DNA from 3 places in the Streptomyces sp. NPDC048291 genome. Region 3 is predicted to be linked to each of the others. Evidence: predicted binding sites of a transcription regulator. Region 3 holds the regulator's gene; each other region holds the start of a gene.
The links. Region 3 encodes HrcA, which represses chaperone genes, less so after heat shock. Its sites were predicted from a motif close to TTNGCACTCNGNNNNNCNGAGTGCNAA; they were not measured.
Positions count from the first base shown of each region.

Region 1 (6,044 bases), on a different contig from region 3:
AGCAGGTAGCCGTGGGCGCCGTGCAGCTCGACACCGTCGAAGCCGATGCGCTCGGCGTCGGCCGCGGCCTCGGCGAACGCGCGGATGACGTCGTCCAGGTCCTGCGAGGTCATCGCCCTGCCCTCGCCCTCGGTGCCGTCCAGGCGGATACCGGAGGGGCCGACGGCGGGGGCGTCCGCGAACGGCGGCTGGCCCTGCTTGCGGACCATGCCGATGTGCCACAGCTGCGGGACGATCGTGCCGCCGGCCGCGTGCACGCCCTCGGCGACCTTCGCCCAGCCCGCCAGCTGCTCCTCGCCGTGGAACCGCGGGATGCGGCTGCTCTGCCCGGCCGAGTCGTGACCGACGTACGTCCCCTCGGTGACGATCAGACCGACACCGGCGGCGGCCCGGCGGGAGTAGTACGAGACCACGTCCTCGCCGGGGACGCCGCCGGGGCTGAACTGGCGGGTCATCGGCGCCATCACGATCCGGTTGGGGACCGTGAGCCCGTTCAGGGCGATGGGACGGGAGAGGATCTCGGCCGCGCGGGAGGCGGGGGGCGTGGTGACGGTCACGTGGGGGGCTCCTCGTGAGTAGGTCGTATACCTTGGTCGTATACCAGTCGGTATGTGCACGCGCATCGAGTGCACCTCCGTGCACAACGACCTGCCCGGACGTACGCATTCCCGGCAGCCGCCCGAACGCCGTGTGACCCGGGACACGGGGCCGCGGCCGTTCCGGCTAGCCGACGAGCAACTCCCGCTCAAGCGCGCGCAGTTCCCCGCCGTCGACGCCCAGGCCCTGCTTCAGGTAGGCGCCGAACGAGCCGTACTCGTCCTCGACCTCGTCGAAGCCCGAGTTCAGGTACTCGGCACGGACGTCCAGGAGCGGCTTGTAGACCTTCGCCTGGGCCGGGGTCATCGCGGCGAGCGTGGCCGCGTTGGCCGAGGCGCGGTAGGTGTTGCTGGCCAGGTAGTCCGCCATCACGGTGTCCCGGGGCACGCCGAGCGCGGTGAGCAGGGCGGCGCTGGACCAGCCGGTGCGGTCCTTGCCGGCGGTGCAGTGGTAGAGGAGGCCGTGCCGGCTCCCGTCGGCGACACCCGCGAAGACGGAGGCGTAGGCGGCCCGCGCGGTGGCACCGCCGACCATGAACTTCTCGCCGTCCACCATCATCCGGACGGCGGCCTCCTCGGTCGTCGGCATGGTGCTGGTCATGGTGGAGCCGGCCAGCACGTCGGCGACGTGGTACGTCACGCCGGACGGTACGACGTCGGGTGCGGAGGCGCGCTCGGAGGCGGTCCGCAGGTCGTAGTCGGCGCGGATGCCGAGGCGCCGGAGCTTGGCGACGTCGGCCGCGGTGAGCTTGTCCAGGGCGTCGGAGCGGTAGATCTCGCCCATCTTCACCCAGTGGCCGTCGGCGGTGCGGTAGCCGCCCGCGTCGCGGAAGTTGACCGTGCCGTCGAGCTTGACCAGCCGGTCGGCGAGGTGCAGGGAGCCGCCGCGCCCGGGGACGAAGTCGAACCACTGGCGGTCGGCGGCGGGCAGCCCCCGCACGGTCACGTCGCCGGTGGCGCCGCCGCGCGCGACGACCCGGCCGTGCGCACGGACGGTCACCGAGCGGACGCCGGGCGCCTTCCAGACGAGCCGGTAGGAGCCGTCGTCGTTCGCGGTCACGGTGGCCGCGGTGAAGGGGATGCGCGAGGAGTGCGGCGCGTGCGCGGCCGGCGCGGCGGAGGCCGCGGGCGCGGTGAGCGTGACGGAGGCGGCGCCGAGGGCGAGGACGACGGCGGCGAGTCTGGTGTTGTTCATGAAACGGATGCTGTGTGCACTTACCGACGGTCGCGTGAACGGCAGATGACTGACTGAATGTGCAGAGATGGCAGTTTGTGCCATGCCCCGCCGCCTCCGGCAGCCCGGCAGCCCCGCAGCCCGGCAGCGGAGACGCCGAAGGGCGGCACCCCCTGTCGAACAGGGAGTGCCGCCCTCGGTGCTGCGTCGGAACGTCCGAGCCGTCAGGCTCAGAAGTCCATGTCACCGCCCGGCATGCCGCCCGGAGCGGCCGCGGCGGCCTTCTCCGGCTTGTCGGCGATGACGGCCTCGGTGGTGAGGAACAGCGCGGCGATGGAGGCGGCGTTCTGCAGGGCAGAGCGGGTCACCTTCGCCGGGTCGATGATGCCCTCGGCGATCATGTCGACGTACTCGCCGGTCGCGGCGTTCAGGCCGTGGCCGACCTGGAGGTTGCGGACCTTCTCGACGACGACGCCACCCTCGAGACCACCGTTGACGGCGATCTGCTTGAGCGGGGCCTCCAGGGCGAGCTTCACGGCGTTGGCGCCGGTCGCCTCGTCACCCTCGAGCTCCAGCTTCTCGAAGACCTGGGAGGCCTGGAGCAGGGCCACGCCACCACCGGCGACGATGCCCTCCTCGACGGCCGCCTTCGCGTTGCGAACGGCGTCCTCGATGCGGTGCTTGCGCTCCTTGAGCTCGACCTCGGTCGCGGCACCGGCCTTGATGACGGCGACGCCACCGGCGAGCTTCGCCAGGCGCTCCTGGAGCTTCTCGCGGTCGTAGTCCGAGTCGGACTGCTCGATCTCGGCGCGGATCTGGTTGACCCGGCCCTGGACCTGCTCGGTGGAGCCGGCGCCGTCGACGATGGTGGTCTCGTCCTTGGTGATGACCACCTTGCGGGCGCGGCCCAGCAGGTCGAGGGTCGTGTTCTCCAGCTTGAGACCGACCTCCTCGGAGATGACCTCGCCACCGGTGAGGATGGCGATGTCGTTCAGCATCGCCTTGCGGCGGTCGCCGAAGCCCGGGGCCTTGACGGCGACGGACTTGAAGGTGCCGCGGATCTTGTTGACGACCAGGGTCGACAGGGCCTCGCCCTCGACGTCCTCGGCGATGATCAGCAGCGGCTTGCCCGACTGCATGACCTTCTCCAGGAGCGGGAGCAGGTCCTTGACGGAGCCGATCTTCGAGTTGGCGATCAGGATGTACGGGTCGTCGAGGGACGCCTCCATACGCTCCATGTCGGTGGCGAAGTACGCCGAGATGTAGCCCTTGTCGAAGCGCATACCCTCGGTGAGCTCCAGCTCCAGACCGAAGGTCTGGGACTCCTCGACGGTGATGACGCCTTCCTTGCCGACCTTGTCCATGGCCTCGGCGATGAGCTCGCCGATCTGGGTGTCGGCGGCGGAGATGGAGGCCGTGGAGGCGATCTGCTCCTTGGTCTCGACGTCCTTGGCCTGCTCGAGCAGGGCACCGGAGACCGCCTCGACGGCCTTCTCGATACCGCGCTTCAGGGCCATCGGGTTGGCACCGGCGGCCACGTTGCGCAGGCCCTCGCGGACCAGGGCCTGGGCGAGCACGGTCGCGGTGGTCGTACCGTCACCGGCGACGTCGTCCGTCTTCTTGGCGACTTCCTTGACCAGCTCGGCGCCGATCTTCTCGTACGGGTCCTCCAGCTCGATCTCCTTGGCGATGGACACACCATCGTTGGTGATCGTGGGGGCGCCCCACTTCTTCTCAAGGACGACGTTGCGACCCTTGGGGCCGAGGGTGACCTTGACGGCGTCGGCGAGCTGGTTCATACCGCGCTCAAGGCCGCGCCGCGCCTCCTCGTCGAACGCGATGATCTTGGCCATGTGAAGTGGTCCCTCCAGGACTGGGGGTGAGTCTTCGGACCGCGCCCGCGCCCGCGACGGACGGCTCGCCGACCCGTGGGTTTCTTGCCCCACCCGGCCTGCGGGCCTCACCGACCCGGTCCTTCGTTGTCACTCTCACCTTCAGAGTGCTAACGCCAATGATTAGCACTCGCCCATCGAGAGTGCAAGGCGCGCTCGCGAAGCGAGTGCTCGTTGAGGGGTGGTGGTCGGGTGACGGGCGGGCGCAAGCGCCTCCCGGGGATCGGGCCCCCTGAGTCCGGCCCGCGCGGGGCGTGCCCGGGCATGCCGAAGGGCCCGTGCCCCGGGAGGCACGAGCCCTTCGGACAAGTACAGAAGAACGTCGCTGTCAGTCGGCGCGTGCTTCAGCTGGTCGCCAGCCGGACCATGTCCGCCTGCGGCCCCTTCTGGCCCTGCGAGATCTCGAAATCGACTCGCTGACCTTCCTCCAGGGTGCGGTAGCCGTCCATCTGAATCGCGCTGTAGTGGACGAAAACATCCGCACCACCGTCGACCGCGATGAAGCCGTACCCCTTCTCCGCGTTGAACCACTTGACGGTGCCCTGAGCCATGCCTAACTCCCCTATTACTGGCCCTTGCACAGATCCACACTTCGCGGATCCGGGTCAGACCTCACCCCCCATTGGTTGGGGGCGTGCGCCGGAACGCGTCGACCGCGGCTGAATGTATCTGTCCAACTGCCGTCTGCAACAGGTCAATCGGACGAGAATTCTGGACGGAAGGGGTCCGGAATGTAGCAAGAATTCGGCCGAATTCAGGGCAAGTCGGGCCCCGTAAAGGTCACAAAAGCCGCATATAACCCGCGCACTTTGGCTACTTCTTGTCGGGCTCGCGGTATCGAATACGGGGCTCCCGACCTGGAGATCGGGACCGTGTTCCCCAACTCTACCGCGCTCAACCACACAGAATTGCCCCCTCCGCTTCTCTCACGGAGGGGGCAATCAGATGAACAGTCGGTGATCGGCGTTACCGAAGGTAATGTTCGGTCATTCGATCAGCCTGTCAAGCAGGTCAGCAGGTCAGCCGCCGGCGACGGCCGGGATGATGGAGACGCCGGCGCCGTCCGGGGTGGCGGTCTCCAGGCCCTGCTCGAACCGCACGTCGTCGTCGTTGACGTACACGTTGACGAACCGGCGCAGCTTGCCCTGGTCGTCGAGAACGCGCGCGGAGATCCCGGTGTGCTTCTTCTCCAGGTCCGAGATGACCTCGCCGAGGGTGGCCCCTTCGGCGGCGACTTCGGCCTGACCACCGGTGTAGGTGCGCAGGATGGTGGGGATGCGAACGGTGACGCTCACGTTTTTACCTCCGGTCTGGGCAACGCCCTATTTCTCGGGGGACTCAGGCGAGCCCGGCTTCGCGGAAAGACTCCAGATTCGGGCGAATGGTCGCGGTGAGTCCGGTCCCCGCCACCGCGTCCAGCGTCTTCAGTCCATCACCGGTGTTGAGTACAACGACCGACTTTGCCGGATCAATCAACCCATTCTCAATGAGCTTTTTGGTGACTCCAACCGTCACTCCGCCGGCGGTTTCCGCGAAGATTCCCTCGGTCCGCGCGAGCAGCTTGATGGCGTCGACGACCTGCTCGTCGGTGACGTCCTCCACCGCACCGCCGGTGCGCCGCGCGATGTCGAGGACGTACGGCCCGTCGGCCGGGTTGCCGATGGCCAGCGACTTGGCGATGGTGTTCGGCTTCTGCGGGCGGACCACGTCGTGGCCCTCCTTGTAGGCCACCGACACCGGCGAGCACCCCTCGGCCTGGGCGCCGAAGATCTTGTACGGCCTGTCCTCGACGAGACCGAGCTTGATCAGCTCCTGCAGACCCTTGTCGATCTTCGTGAGCTGCGAGCCGGAGGCGATCGGGATGACCAGCTGGTCCGGGATCCGCCAGCCGAGCTGCTCGCAGATCTCGTACGCCAGGGTCTTGGAGCCCTCCGCGTAGTACGGCCGCAGGTTGACGTTGACGAAGCCCCAGCCCTCGCCGGCCGGGTCGCCGATCAGCTCGGAGCAGAAACGGTTCACGTCGTCGTAGTTGCCCTCGATGCCGACGAGCTCGCCGCCGTAGATCGCGGCCATGACGACCTTGCCCTGCTCCAGGTCGTGCGGGATGAAGACGCAGGAGCGGAAGCCGGCCCGGGCGGCGGCGGCACCGACCGCGCCGGCCAGGTTGCCGGTGGAGGAGCAGGAGAGGGTGGTGTAGCCGAAGGCGCGGGCGGCCTCGACGGCCTGGGCGACGACGCGGTCCTTGAAGGAGTGCGTCGGGTTGCCGGAGTCGTCCTTCACGTACAGCCCGCCGGTGACCCCCAGCTCGCGCGCCAGGTTGTCGGCCTGGACGAGCTTGGTCCAGCCGGGGTTGATGTTCGGCTTGGTCGCCACGTCCGCGGG
Region 1 is NZ_JBICZC010000007.1:191,184-197,227, reverse strand. Features, by position in the region: gene ACGF5O_RS20395 (NADH:flavin oxidoreductase) at 1-557, opposite strand, end outside; gene ACGF5O_RS20390 (tyrosine-protein phosphatase) at 724-1,791, opposite strand; gene groL (chaperonin GroEL) at 2,001-3,623, opposite strand; gene ACGF5O_RS20380 (cold-shock protein) at 4,007-4,213, opposite strand; gene ACGF5O_RS20375 (ubiquitin-like small modifier protein 1) at 4,682-4,957, opposite strand; gene thrC (threonine synthase) at 5,001-6,044, opposite strand, start outside.
Region 1: a site for HrcA is predicted at 3,786-3,812, ahead of groL (chaperonin GroEL). Genes of this name have one in related genera too.

Region 2 (6,044 bases), on a different contig from region 3:
GCGCGGCCGGGGCGGTGTGGTCAACGTGGCGTCGGTGGCGGCCTTCGTGCCGCGCGGGACGTACGGCGCCTCCAAGGCGTGGGTCGTGCAGTTCACCCAGGGCGCCGCGCGCGACCTCGCGGGCACCGGGGTGCGGCTGATGGCGCTGGCGCCGGGGTTCGTCCGTACGGAGTTCCATCAGCGGGCCGGGATGGGCACGGACAACATCCCGGGCTGGATGTGGCTGGACGCCGACAAACTGGTCGCGGCGGCGCTGGTCGACCTCGCGCGCGGGAAGACGCTGTCGGTCCCGGATCCCCGCTACAAGGTGCTGACGGGCCTGGCGAAGGTGGCGCCGCGCGGGCTGGTGGGCGGCATCAGTTCGAGGACGGGCCGCAAGTACGGGCCGCAGTAGACCGCGACGGCGGCACAGCAGGAGCCGCGGCCGGTCCGGTGGGAAAATGGGCGTGCGGGGCCGGACCAAGGGGGGCCGGAGGCGGTGTCATGACGTTCGTGCAGCTCATCGAGTGCAGGACCAGCCGGCTGACCGAGATGGAACGGCTGCTGGACAGGTGGGTCGAGCAGACCAGGGGGAAGCGGACGGCGACGCACGCGGTGGTCGGCCGGGACCGCTCCGACGCCTCGCACGTCGTGGAGATCGTGGAGTTCCCGTCGTACGAGGAGGCGATGCGGAACTCGACGCTCCCGGAGACCGACGAGGTCTTCCACGACCTGCTGGCGCTCTGCGACGGGACGCCGACGTTCACCGATCTGGACGTGGTGCGCGACGAGCGGTTGTACGCCGGTACCGTGCGGCGGTTCTTCGAGACGATCGGCGCGGCCGGTCCGCTGGCTCCGCTGGACGGGCTGCTCGCGGAGGACTGTCACGACCACGATCCGGGCAACGAACAGGCCACCATCGGCATGGACGCGGTACGGCGCGAGATCGAGATGTGGCGGGGCGCCTTCGACTTCACGTTCCATGTCGAGGACCAGTTCACCCAGGACGACCGGGTGTGCACCCGGTGGATCTGGAAGGGGCGGCAGAAGGCGGAGTTCCTGGGGCTGCCGAACACCCGGGGGCTGGTCAGGACGACCGGGACGACGATCCACCGCTTCGACGCCGCCGGGAAGATCGCCGAGGGCTGGTGGGAGTACGACCGGCTCGGGCTGATGGGCCAGCTCGGTGCACTGGACGCGCTGGAGAACTGAGACCACAGTGAAAGCCCGCGAGGGGCGAAGCCCCCGTACCCGGCGGACGACCGGGGACGGGGGCTTCGTGCGACGCCGGGGCGGTGCTAGTGCGCGTGCCCGTGCGAGTGGCCCGCGGCGGCGGCCTCTTCCTCTTCCTTCTTCTCGACGACCAGGGTCTCGGTCGTCAGGAGCAGGGAGGCGATGGAGGCGGCGTTCTCCAGGGCGGAGCGGGTGACCTTGACCGGGTCGATGACGCCGGCCTTGACCAGGTCGCCGTACTCGCCGGTGGCGGCGTTGAAGCCCTGGCCCTTCTCCAGCTCGGCGACCTTGGAGGTGATGACGTAGCCCTCCAGGCCGGCGTTCTCGGCGATCCAGCGCAGCGGCTCGACGACGGCGCGGCGGACGACGGCGACACCGGTCGCCTCGTCGCCGGTCTTGCCGAGGCCGTCCTCCAGGACCTTCGCGGCGTGGACGAGCGCGGAGCCACCACCGGAGACGATGCCCTCCTCGACCGCGGCGCGGGTCGCGGAGATGGCGTCCTCCAGACGGTGCTTCTTCTCCTTCAGCTCCACCTCGGTGGCGGCGCCGACCTTGATCACGCACACGCCGCCGGCCAGCTTCGCGAGGCGCTCCTGGAGCTTCTCGCGGTCCCAGTCGGAGTCGGTGTTCTCGATCTCGGCCTTGATCTGGGCGACGCGGCCGGTGACCGCACCGGAGTCACCGGCGCCGTCGACGACCGTGGTGTCGTCCTTGGTGACGGTGACGCGGCGGGCGGAGCCCAGCACGTCCAGGCCGACCTGGTCGAGCTTGAGGCCGACCTCCTCGGAGACGACCGTGGCGCCGGTGAGGATCGCCAGGTCCTCCAGCATCGCCTTGCGGCGGTCGCCGAAGCCGGGGGCCTTGACCGCGACCGCGTTGAAGGTGCCGCGGATCTTGTTGACGACCAGGGTCGACAGCGCCTCGCCGTCGACGTCCTCGGCGATGATCAGCAGCGGCTTCGAGGCGTTGCCCTGGATGATCTTCTCCAGCAGCGGCAGCAGGTCCGCGATGGAGGAGACCTTGCCCTGGTTGATGAGGATGTAGGGGTCCTCCAGGACGGCTTCCATGCGCTCCTGGTCCGTCACGAAGTACGGCGACAGGTAGCCCTTGTCGAAGGCCATGCCCTCGGTGAAGTCCAGCTCCAGACCGAAGGTGTTGGACTCCTCGACGGTGATGACACCGTCCTTGCCGACCTTGTCCATCGCCTCGGCGATGAGCTCGCCGACCTGCGTGTCCTGGGCGGACAGCGCGGCGACGGCGGCGATGTCGGACTTCTCCTCGATCGGGCGGGCCGACGCGAGCAGGTCCTCGGAGACGGCGGCGACCGCGGCGTCGATGCCCTTCTTCAGGGAGGCCGGGGAAGCGCCCGCGGCAACGTTCTTGAGGCCCTCGCGGACGAGCGCCTGGGCCAGCACGGTGGCGGTGGTCGTACCGTCACCCGCGATGTCGTTGGTCTTGGTCGCCACCTCCTTCACCAGCTGCGCGCCGAGGTTCTCGTACGGGTCCTCGATCTCGACCTCGCGGGCGATCGTGACGCCGTCGTTCGTGATGGTGGGAGCACCGAACTTCTTGTCGATGACGACGTTGCGGCCCTTGGGGCCGATCGTCACCTTCACCGTGTCGGCAAGCTTGTTGACGCCGCGCTCAAGGGCGCGACGGGCGTCCTCGTCGAACTTCAGGATCTTCGCCATGGCAGCGGATGCCCTCTCGGAATTCTTGGGTGAACAAGACTGCGCCCCTGGCGCCCGGCTTCTCGGAGGATCGCGGGGGCCAGGGGCGCAGCTTCAAGCGGAGTGCTTGAGGTGTGAGTCGCAGGCTTACTTCTCGATGATCGCGAGCACGTCGCGAGCCGAGAGGACGAGGTACTCGTCGCCGTTGTACTTCACCTCGGTGCCGCCGTACTTGCTGTAGAGCACGATGTCGCCGACCTGGACGTCGAGCGGCAGGCGCTCGCCGTTCTCGAAACGGCCCGGGCCCACGGCGAGGACGGCGCCCTCCTGGGGCTTCTCCTTCGCGGTGTCCGGGATGACCAGGCCGGAGGCCGTGGTCTGCTCGGCGTCGAGCGGCTGGACCACGATGCGGTCCTCGAGCGGCTTGATGGCAACCTTGGAGCTGGCGGTCGTCACGATCCGACCTCCCCCTTCGGAGATCACGGGGTTAACTGTCTGAGGTGGCGACCAGGTGGATCCGTCGTCGCGGGTGCCGGACCTGCCCGTCGCGTTGTTGGCACTCTCATCTGCCGAGTGCCAGAGCCGAGACTATGACCGCGATTAGCACTCGGTCAAGCGGAGTGCCAATTGCCTGCGGCGCGGCGCCGAAAAAACCGGGTTGGCCTGGGTTGTGGTGGCCGTCCCCGGGGGCTGCGCCCCCAGACCCCCCTTTGGCCTCCGGCCTCGTCCTCAAACGCCGGACGGGCTGGATTCGTGGCGCTACAGGTAGTCCTCCAGGCGGCCCACCGTCAGTCCGCTGGCCTGTACGCGGCGCAGGAGGCGGGCGGTGCGGTCTCTGAGGGGTGGGCCGAGGGCCTCGTCGGGGCCGACGAGGATGATGTCGCCGGGGCGGAGTTGTTTCTCGCCGGTGCGGTAGGTGATGCCGTCGGGGGTCGTCGAGGCGCGCCACAGGACCACCGCGGTGACCCCGCAGTCCGCCGCCGCGCGCAGGGTGGTGGTGTCGTAGATGCCGTAGGGCGGGCGGAAGAGGCGGGGGCGGATGCCGAAGCGGGACTTCAGCTTCTCCTGCTGGCCGCAGATCTCGGCGCGCTGGCCGGCGTACGGCAGGCCGGGCATGGCCGGGTGGTCCAGGGTGTGGTTCTGGACGCTCGCGCCGACCGACTGGAGGCGGGCGAAGTGGCCGTAGCCGGGGCCGACCACGCTGTCCGTGAGGAACATGCTCACCGGCAGGCGCAGTTCGCGGACCATGTCGACGAAGCGGGGGTCCTTCTCGGCGCCGTCGTCGTAGGTCAGGAAGACCACCCGGTCGGAGGTGGGGACGTGGTCGACGACCGGGGGACGGGCGGTGCGGAACGACAGCGGGTGGAGCGGCGGGCGGGGAGCCGCGGGAAGCGGCGCGGTCAGGCCCCAGCGGCGGTACGCCGGCTCGCCGGAGGGGCCGTGCGGGTGCACCCGGTCGGCCGCCTTCCTGCCGAGCCGTTCGATGGGGTCGACGGAGGGCGCGCACGCGGCCAGGACGAGGGCGGCGGCCAGGACGGCGGCCGTCGCCCCCGGTCGGCTCACAGGTAGTCCTCCAGGCGCGCCACCGCGTAGCCGTCGCGGGTGACCTTGTTCAGGAAGCGGCGCATGTCGTCGACCATGGTGCCGTCCCACTCGTTCCGGCCCCGGAAGTGCGTGAGGACGATGTCACCGGGGTGCAGCGAGCGGTCCCACTCCCGGTACTCCCAGTGGTCGACGTACACCTCCTCGTCCCAGATCGGCGCGTACTTGATGCCGCAGGCCTTGGCGGCGCGCAGGGTGTCGCCGTCGTAGTTGCCGTAGGGCGGCCGGAAGACCGTCGGCGCCCGGCCGAACTGCCTCTTCATGATGTCCTGCATGCCGCAGATCTCGTGCTTCTGCTCGTCGTAGGTCAGACCGGGCATGTAGGGGTGGGTGAGGGTGTGGTTGTTGAGGGTGTGGCCCTCGGCCTGCATCCGGCGGAAGTAGCCGTAGTCGTCCTTGACCAGGTAGTTGCTGAGGAACGCGGTGTACGGGATCCGCAGCTCGCTCATCATCCGCAGGAAGTCCGGGTCCTTCTCGGCGCCGTCGTCGATGGTGAGGAAGACGACCTTCTTCCTGGTCGGGATCGTGGTGAAGACCGGGGGCAGGTCGTCCTCCACCTGGCCGTCCACCTCGAAGCCGTCGCGAGCGGTGATCCTCGGCCGGTACTTGGGCGGGGCCGGGGGCCGCAGCGGGACCTCGTCCAGCCTCCAGCGCCGGGCGGCGGCGACCAGGGCGGCGTGGTCGTCGGGGGCGGCGGCGCCCCGGTGGGCCTGCTGGCCCGCGGCGGGACGGACCCCGGCCTCGTCGCCCGGTCCGGCGCAGCCGGAGACGACGGCGGCCACGGCCAGGAGGGCACCGAGGGCCCGAGCCGCCCTATTTTTGTCATTTTGTACGACTGCTCGCATGGCCTCGGATCCTTCCAGCCCTCTCCCCGGAACCCGGGCAGACACCTCGGCCGGAGGCGAACCATCCACCGACTGGCCGACAATGACCCGGTGAACGACCTCCTCTCCCCCCTCCTCACCCCCGAGGGCCACGCCCTCCTCGACGAGGTGCGCGGCACCGCGCCCGCCGACGAGCTGGCCGTGGCCACCCGGCTGCGCCGCGAGCACCCCGCCGAACTGGTGTCGGCGGCACTCGCCCAGGCCCGGCTGCGGCAGCGGGCGGCGGCGAAGTTCGGGGAGGCGGACGCGGACCGCATGTTCTTCACGCCGAACGGGGTCGAGCAGTCGACGCGGGCGAGTGTCGCCGCGTACCGGGCGGAGCGGCTGAAGGCGCTCGGGGTGACCTCGGTGGCCGACCTGTGCTGCGGGATCGGGGGCGACGCGATCGCGCTCGCGCGGGCCGGTATCCGCGTCCTCGCCGTGGACCGGGATCCGGTGACGGCCGCCGCGGCGCGGGCGAACGCCGACGCGCTGGGGCTCGCCGGCCTGATCGAGGTACGGGAGGCGGACGTCCAGGAGGTGGACGCGGACGGTTACGACGCCGTCTTCGTCGACCCGGCCCGGCGCGGCGGGCGGGGCCGCATCTTCGACCCGGAGGCCTACTCACCGCCCCTGTCCTGGGCGGTCGGGGCTGCGTCGGCGGCCCGGGTGGCCGCGCTGAAGATCGCCCCCGGCA
Region 2 is NZ_JBICZC010000020.1:42,623-48,666, reverse strand. Features, by position in the region: gene ACGF5O_RS43130 (SDR family NAD(P)-dependent oxidoreductase) at 1-394, shown strand, start outside; gene ACGF5O_RS43125 (ester cyclase) at 484-1,191, shown strand; gene groL (chaperonin GroEL) at 1,278-2,903, opposite strand; gene groES (co-chaperone GroES) at 3,030-3,338, opposite strand; gene ACGF5O_RS43110 (polysaccharide deacetylase family protein) at 3,642-4,445, opposite strand; gene ACGF5O_RS43105 (polysaccharide deacetylase family protein) at 4,442-5,329, opposite strand; gene ACGF5O_RS43100 (methyltransferase domain-containing protein) at 5,420-6,044, shown strand, end outside.
Region 2: a site for HrcA is predicted at 3,483-3,509, ahead of groES (co-chaperone GroES). Genes of this name have one in related genera too.

Region 3 (6,044 bases):
CACGCCGACCGCTACCTGATCGCCGACTCGGTGCTCTCGGGGGCGGGCTTCGACTGGTACGAGGTGTCCAACTGGGCGACCTCCGAGGCGGGCCGCTGCCTGCACAACGAGCTGTACTGGCGGGGCGCCGACTGGTGGGGCGCCGGGCCGGGGGCGCACTCGCACGTGGGGGGCGTGCGGTGGTGGAACGTCAAGCATCCGGGGGCGTACGCGGCGGCGCTGGCGTCCGGGCGGTCGCCGGGGGCCGGGCGGGAGGTCCTGTCGGACGAGGACCGGCGGGTGGAGCGGATCCTGCTGGAGCTGCGGCTACGGGAGGGCGTGCCGCTCTCGCTCCTGCGGGAGGAGGGCCTGAAGGCCTCGCGGCGCGCGTTGGGGGAGGGGCTGCTGGAGAGCGGTGCGTACGACGAGGGGCGGGCTGTGCTGACGCTGCGGGGGCGGTTGCTGGCGGATGCGGTGGTCAGGGACCTGGTGGACTGATCACCCGGGCGAGTGAACCGGTGCGGAACGCAGGTTCGGTCCCCAACCTGGTTCGCAGTCTGCTGTCGTAACTGGCGGTGGCAGAAACCGGAGGGCTGCGGGAGATGACCGCTGTGGACGACCGACCGATGACCACCGACGTCGTGGAGTTCTTCGCAGGACACAGTGCGCCATGATCGGGTCGATGATCAGGTACACGGGTACTCGTCCAGCCGCGGACTGTCAGGTACAGCGAATCAGCAAGTTCGGCGTACCCGTGCCCTTGGAGCTGTTCGGCCTTGAGCTGGACACCGATACGTTCGGCACCCTTCCTCGCGTCAGGCCCCACCGCTACCCGTGACGAAGTCGATCAGCTCCTCCACCCGCCCGAGCAGCTCCGGCTCCAGGTCCTTGTAGGAGGTCACCCGAGCCAGGATGGCCTGCCATACCGCGCCCGTGTTCTCCGAGGGCCAGCCCAGCGCCCGGCAGACGCCCGTCTTCCAGTCCTGGCCGTGCGGGACGCGTGGCCACGCGTCGATGCCCAGGGACGAGGGTTTCACCGCCTCCCAGATGTCGATGTACGGGTGGCCGACCACGAGCGCGTGCTCGCTCGTCACCGACTGGGCGATGCGCCACTCCTTGGTGCCGGGGAGCAGGTGGTCGACGAGGACGCCCAGGCGGGCGTCGGGGCCGGGGGCGAATTCGGTGACGATGGCGGGGAGGTCGTCGACGCCCTCCAGGTACTCCACGACGACGCCCTCGATGCGCAGGTCGTCGCCCCAGACCTTCTCGACCAGTTCCGCGTCGTGGCGGCCCTCCACGTAGATGCGGCCCGCGCGGGCGACACGCGCGCGTGCGCCGGGGACTGCGACCGAGCCGGAGGCGGTGCGGGAGGGGCGTACCTGCCCTCCGGACGTGGGGCGGACGAGGGTGACGGTCCGGCCCTCCAGGAGGAAGCCGCCCGGCTCCAGCGGGAAGACGCGGTGCTTGCCGAAGCGGTCCTCCAGGGTGACCGTGCCCGCCTCGCAGCGGATCACCGCGCCGCAGAAACCGGTGCCCGGCTCCTCGACCACCAGACCGGGCTCGGCGGCCACCTCGGGCACCGGCTTCGGCTTCTTCCACGGCGGGGTCAGATCGGCGGAGTACTGGCGCATTCGGATGACGATAGGAGAAGCCGAACGGGTGCGCCTACGACACGCCGAAACGGGCCGACAGGGCGTCACGCTGGGCCCGTACGAACGCCGCGTCGACCACCGCTCCGTGACCGGGGACGTACCGGGCGCGGTCGCCGCCGAGCGCGAGGAGGCGGTCGAGAGCGGCCGGCCAGCGCGACGGTACGGCGTCGGGTCCTGCCTGCGGGGCGCCGGACTCCTCCACCAGGTCGCCGCAGAAGACCACCGGCGGGTCGCCGGGGACCAGGACCGCGAGGTCGTGGGAGGTGTGGCCGGGGCCGACGGCGGCCAGCAGGGCCCGGCGGCCGTCGCCCAGGTCGAGGGTCCACTCGCCGGAGACCGGGTGGCGGGGGAGCGGAAGGGTGTCCGTCGCCTCCTCGGCCTCCGGGGACGGCAGGCCGTTGCGGATCGCGTCCAGACGGAGCTCCTCGCGGCCGTACGCGAGGACGGCCTCCGCGCCCGCCACCGCGTACAGGTCCGCGCCCGCGAAGGCGGCCGCGCCGAAGACGTGGTCGAAGTGGGGATGGGTGAGCGCGAGATGGGTCACACGGCGGCCGGCCAGGGCCTGCGCCTCCGTACGCAACCGTGCGCCCTCCGCCAGGCTCGACCCGGCGTCCACCATCAGGGCCGTGCCCGCGCCCAGGACCAGACCCGCCGTGCAGTCCCAGCCCGGCAGCCGGCACCGGCCGACCCCTTCGGCCACCCGCTCCCAGCCCAGCTCTTCCCAAGTCACCGTCATGCCGCGACGCTAGCCGTAGAACGCCATGGGTCCCGACCGACCTTGCCCAGTCAGTACCCCACGGCCGTACACTGGGCCGGGGATGCTGGCACTCGCGTTCGCAGAGTGCCAGACGAAAGGCCCGAAGGGACCGAAAGGCCGCGGGGACGACTTTCTGGAGGTGTGGCGCCGGATGCTGAGTGAACGCAGGCTTCAGGTATTGCGCGCCATCGTCCAGGACTACGTCGGCACCGAGGAACCGGTCGGGTCGAAGGCGCTGACCGAACGGCACAACCTCGGGGTCTCCCCGGCGACCGTGCGCAACGACATGGCCGCCCTGGAGGACGAGGGGTTCATCGCCCAGCCGCACACCAGCGCGGGGCGGATCCCCACCGACAAGGGGTACCGGCTGTTCGTCGACAAGCTGGCCGGCGTCAAACCGATGAGCGCGCCCGAGCGGCGGGCCATCCAGAACTTCCTCGACGGCGCCGTCGACCTCGACGACGTGGTGGCGCGGACCGTGCGGCTGCTGGCGCAGCTGACCCGGCAGGTGGCGGTCGTGCAGTACCCGTCGCTGACCAGGTCGACCGTGCGGCACGTGGAACTGCTGTCGATGGCCCCGGCCCGGCTGATGCTGGTCCTGATCACCGACACCGGGCGGGTCGAGCAGCGGATGGTCGACTGTCCTGCGCCCTTCGGGGAGACGTCTCTGGCGGACCTGCGGGCGCGGCTGAACAGCCGGGTCGCGGGGCGCCGGTTCTCGGACGTGCCCCGGCTGGTGGAGGATCTGCCGGAGGCGTTCGAGGTCGAGGACCGCGGTGCGGTCTCGGCGGTGCTCTCCACCCTGCTGGAGACGCTCGTCGAGGAGAACGAGGAGCGGCTGATGATCGGCGGTACCGCCAATCTCACCCGCTTCGGGCATGACTTTCCCCTCATGATCCGGCCCGTCCTGGAGGCTCTGGAGGAGCATGTCGTGCTCCTCAAGCTCATGGGCGAGGCGGGGGATTCGGGCATGACCGTACGCATCGGTCACGAGAACGCCTACGAGGGACTCAACTCCACGTCCGTGGTGTCGGTCGGCTACGGTTCGGGCGGCGAGGCAGTCGCCAAACTCGGCGTGGTCGGACCGACCCGCATGGATTACCCGGGAACGATGGGAGCGGTACGAGCGGTGGCACGGTACGTCGGACAGATCCTGGCGGAGTCGTAAGTGGCCACGGACTACTACGCCGTTCTCGGCGTGCGCCGCGACGCGTCGCAGGAAGAGATCAAGAAGGCGTTCCGTCGGCTCGCGCGCGAGCTGCACCCGGACGTCAACCCGGATCCGAAGACCCAGGAGCGGTTCAAGGAGATCAACGCCGCCTACGAGGTGCTCTCCGACCCGCAGAAGAAGCAGGTCTACGACCTCGGCGGGGATCCGCTGTCGCAGAGCGGCGGCGCGGGCGCGGGCGGCTTCGGGGCCGGCGGGTTCGGGAACTTCTCGGACATCATGGACGCGTTCTTCGGTACGGCGTCCCAGCGCGGGCCGCGGTCTCGTACCCGGCGCGGCCAGGACGCGATGATCCGGATCGAGGTCGAGCTCGACGAGGCGGCCTTCGGTACGACCAAGGACATCCAGGTCGACACGGCGATCGTCTGCAACACCTGCAACGGTGAGGGCGCGGCGCCGGGCACCTCCGCCCAGACGTGTGACATGTGCCGGGGCCGGGGTGAGGTCTCGCAGGTGACGCGGTCCTTCCTGGGCCAGGTCATGACCTCGCGGCCCTGCCCGCAGTGCCAGGGGTTCGGGACCGTCGTGCCGACGCCGTGCCCCGAGTGCGCGGGCGACGGGCGGGTGCGGTCGCGGCGGACGCTGACCGTGAAGATCCCCGCCGGTGTCGACAACGGCACGCGGATCCAGCTCGCCGGTGAGGGCGAGGTCGGGCCCGGCGGCGGTCCCGCGGGTGACCTGTACGTCGAGATCCACGAGCTGCCGCACTCCACGTTCCAGCGGCGCGGGGACGACCTGCACTGCACGGTGACGATCCCGATGACGGCGGCGTCGCTCGGTACGAAGGTGCCGCTGGAGACGCTGGACGGGCTGGAGGAGGTCGACATCCGGCCGGGCACCCAGTCCGGGCAGTCGATTCCGCTGCACGGGCGTGGGGTCACGCATCTGCGGGGTGGCGGGCGGGGTGACCTGATCGTGCACGTCGAGGTGACGACGCCGACGAAGCTGGATCCCGAGCAGGAGCGGTTGCTGCGGGAGTTGGCGAAGCTGCGGGGGGAGGAGCGGCCGACGGGGCAGTTCCAGCCGGGTCAGCAAGGGCTGTTCAGCCGGCTGAAGGACGCGTTCAACGGGCGTTGACCGGGTGCCCTGGGCAGGGCGCACCGTGAAGGGGCTCCGCCCCTTCGACCCCGCCAGGGGGCTCCGCCCCCTGGACCCCCAAGACCTATGCCCACCCACCACCCGAATCGGTTGGCAGAGGGGTGCGGTCGCCCCTTGCGACTCGGTCCGTAGAGGGGTGCGGTCGCCTCTCGTGACTCGGTTCTGCGGGAGGTGTGGGCAGGGTGGTCGGGGTGCTCGTGCCGGGAGATTTCTGGCATGTGCCAATGGGGCGGCCCGATTCGGTCTTGTTCGGAGGACGTGACAACATGCCGTCATGTCCTCCGCACTGACCGATCTCTTCCCTCTTCCGATCGTGCAGGCCCCCATGGCAGGCGGGGTCTCCCTCCCGCAGCTCGCCGCCGCCGTGTCCGAGGCGGGCGGGCTGGGGTTCCTGGCCGCCGGGTACAAGACCGCCGACGGGATGTACCAGGAGATCAAGCAGCTGCGAGGGCTGACCGGCCGGCCCTTCGGGGTGAACGTCTTCATGCCGCAGCCCGAACACGCCGAGTCGGGCGCCGTGGAGGTCTACGCGCATCAGCTGGCCGGTGAGGCCGCCTGGTACGAGACCGAGCTCGGTGACCCGGACAGCGGCCGGGACGACGGGTACGAGGCCAAGCTGGCCGTGCTGCTGGACGACCCGGTGGCCGCCGTCTCCTTCCACTTCGGCGTGCCGGCCCGGGAGGTGCTGGACTCCCTGCGGCGGGCCGGGACGTTCACGCTGGTCACCGCCACCACCGTCGAGGAGGCCCGGGCCGTCGAGCGGGCCGGGGCGGACGCGGTGATCGCCCAGGGCGTGGAGGCCGGCGGACACCAGGGCACCCACCGGGACGTGCCGGAGAACGACGGGTCCGGGATCGGGCTGCTGTCGCTGGTCGCCCAGGTGCGCGAGACCGTGGGGATCCCGGTCGTCGCCGCGGGCGGGATCATGCACGGCGGCCAGATCGCGGCCGTCCTGGCCGCGGGGGCGAGCGCCGCGCAGCTGGGGACCGCCTTCCTCGCCACCCCGGAGTCCGGCGCCGCCGCCCCGCACAAGCGGGCGCTCACCGACCCGCTGTTCACGCGGACCGCGCTGACCCGGGCGTTCTCCGGGCGGCCCGCCCGCGGTCTGGTCAACCGGTTCATGCGCGAGCACGGCCCGTACGCGCCCGCCGCCTACCCGGAGGTCCACCACCTGACCTCCCCGCTGCGCAAGGCCGCCGCCAAGGCCGGGGACGCGCAGGGCATGGCCCTGTGGGCCGGGCAGGGGCACCGGATGGCCCGCGAGCTGCCCGCCGGGCAGCTGGTGGAGACCCTCGCGGCGGAACTCGCCGCCGCGTCGACAGCGTTGTCG
Region 3 is NZ_JBICZC010000002.1:113,962-120,005, reverse strand. Features, by position in the region: gene hemW (radical SAM family heme chaperone HemW) at 1-477, shown strand, start outside; gene ACGF5O_RS04880 (DUF3097 domain-containing protein) at 795-1,610, opposite strand; gene ACGF5O_RS04875 (MBL fold metallo-hydrolase) at 1,645-2,367, opposite strand; gene hrcA (heat-inducible transcriptional repressor HrcA) at 2,540-3,556, shown strand; gene dnaJ (molecular chaperone DnaJ) at 3,557-4,693, shown strand; gene ACGF5O_RS04860 (nitronate monooxygenase) at 4,989-6,044, shown strand, end outside.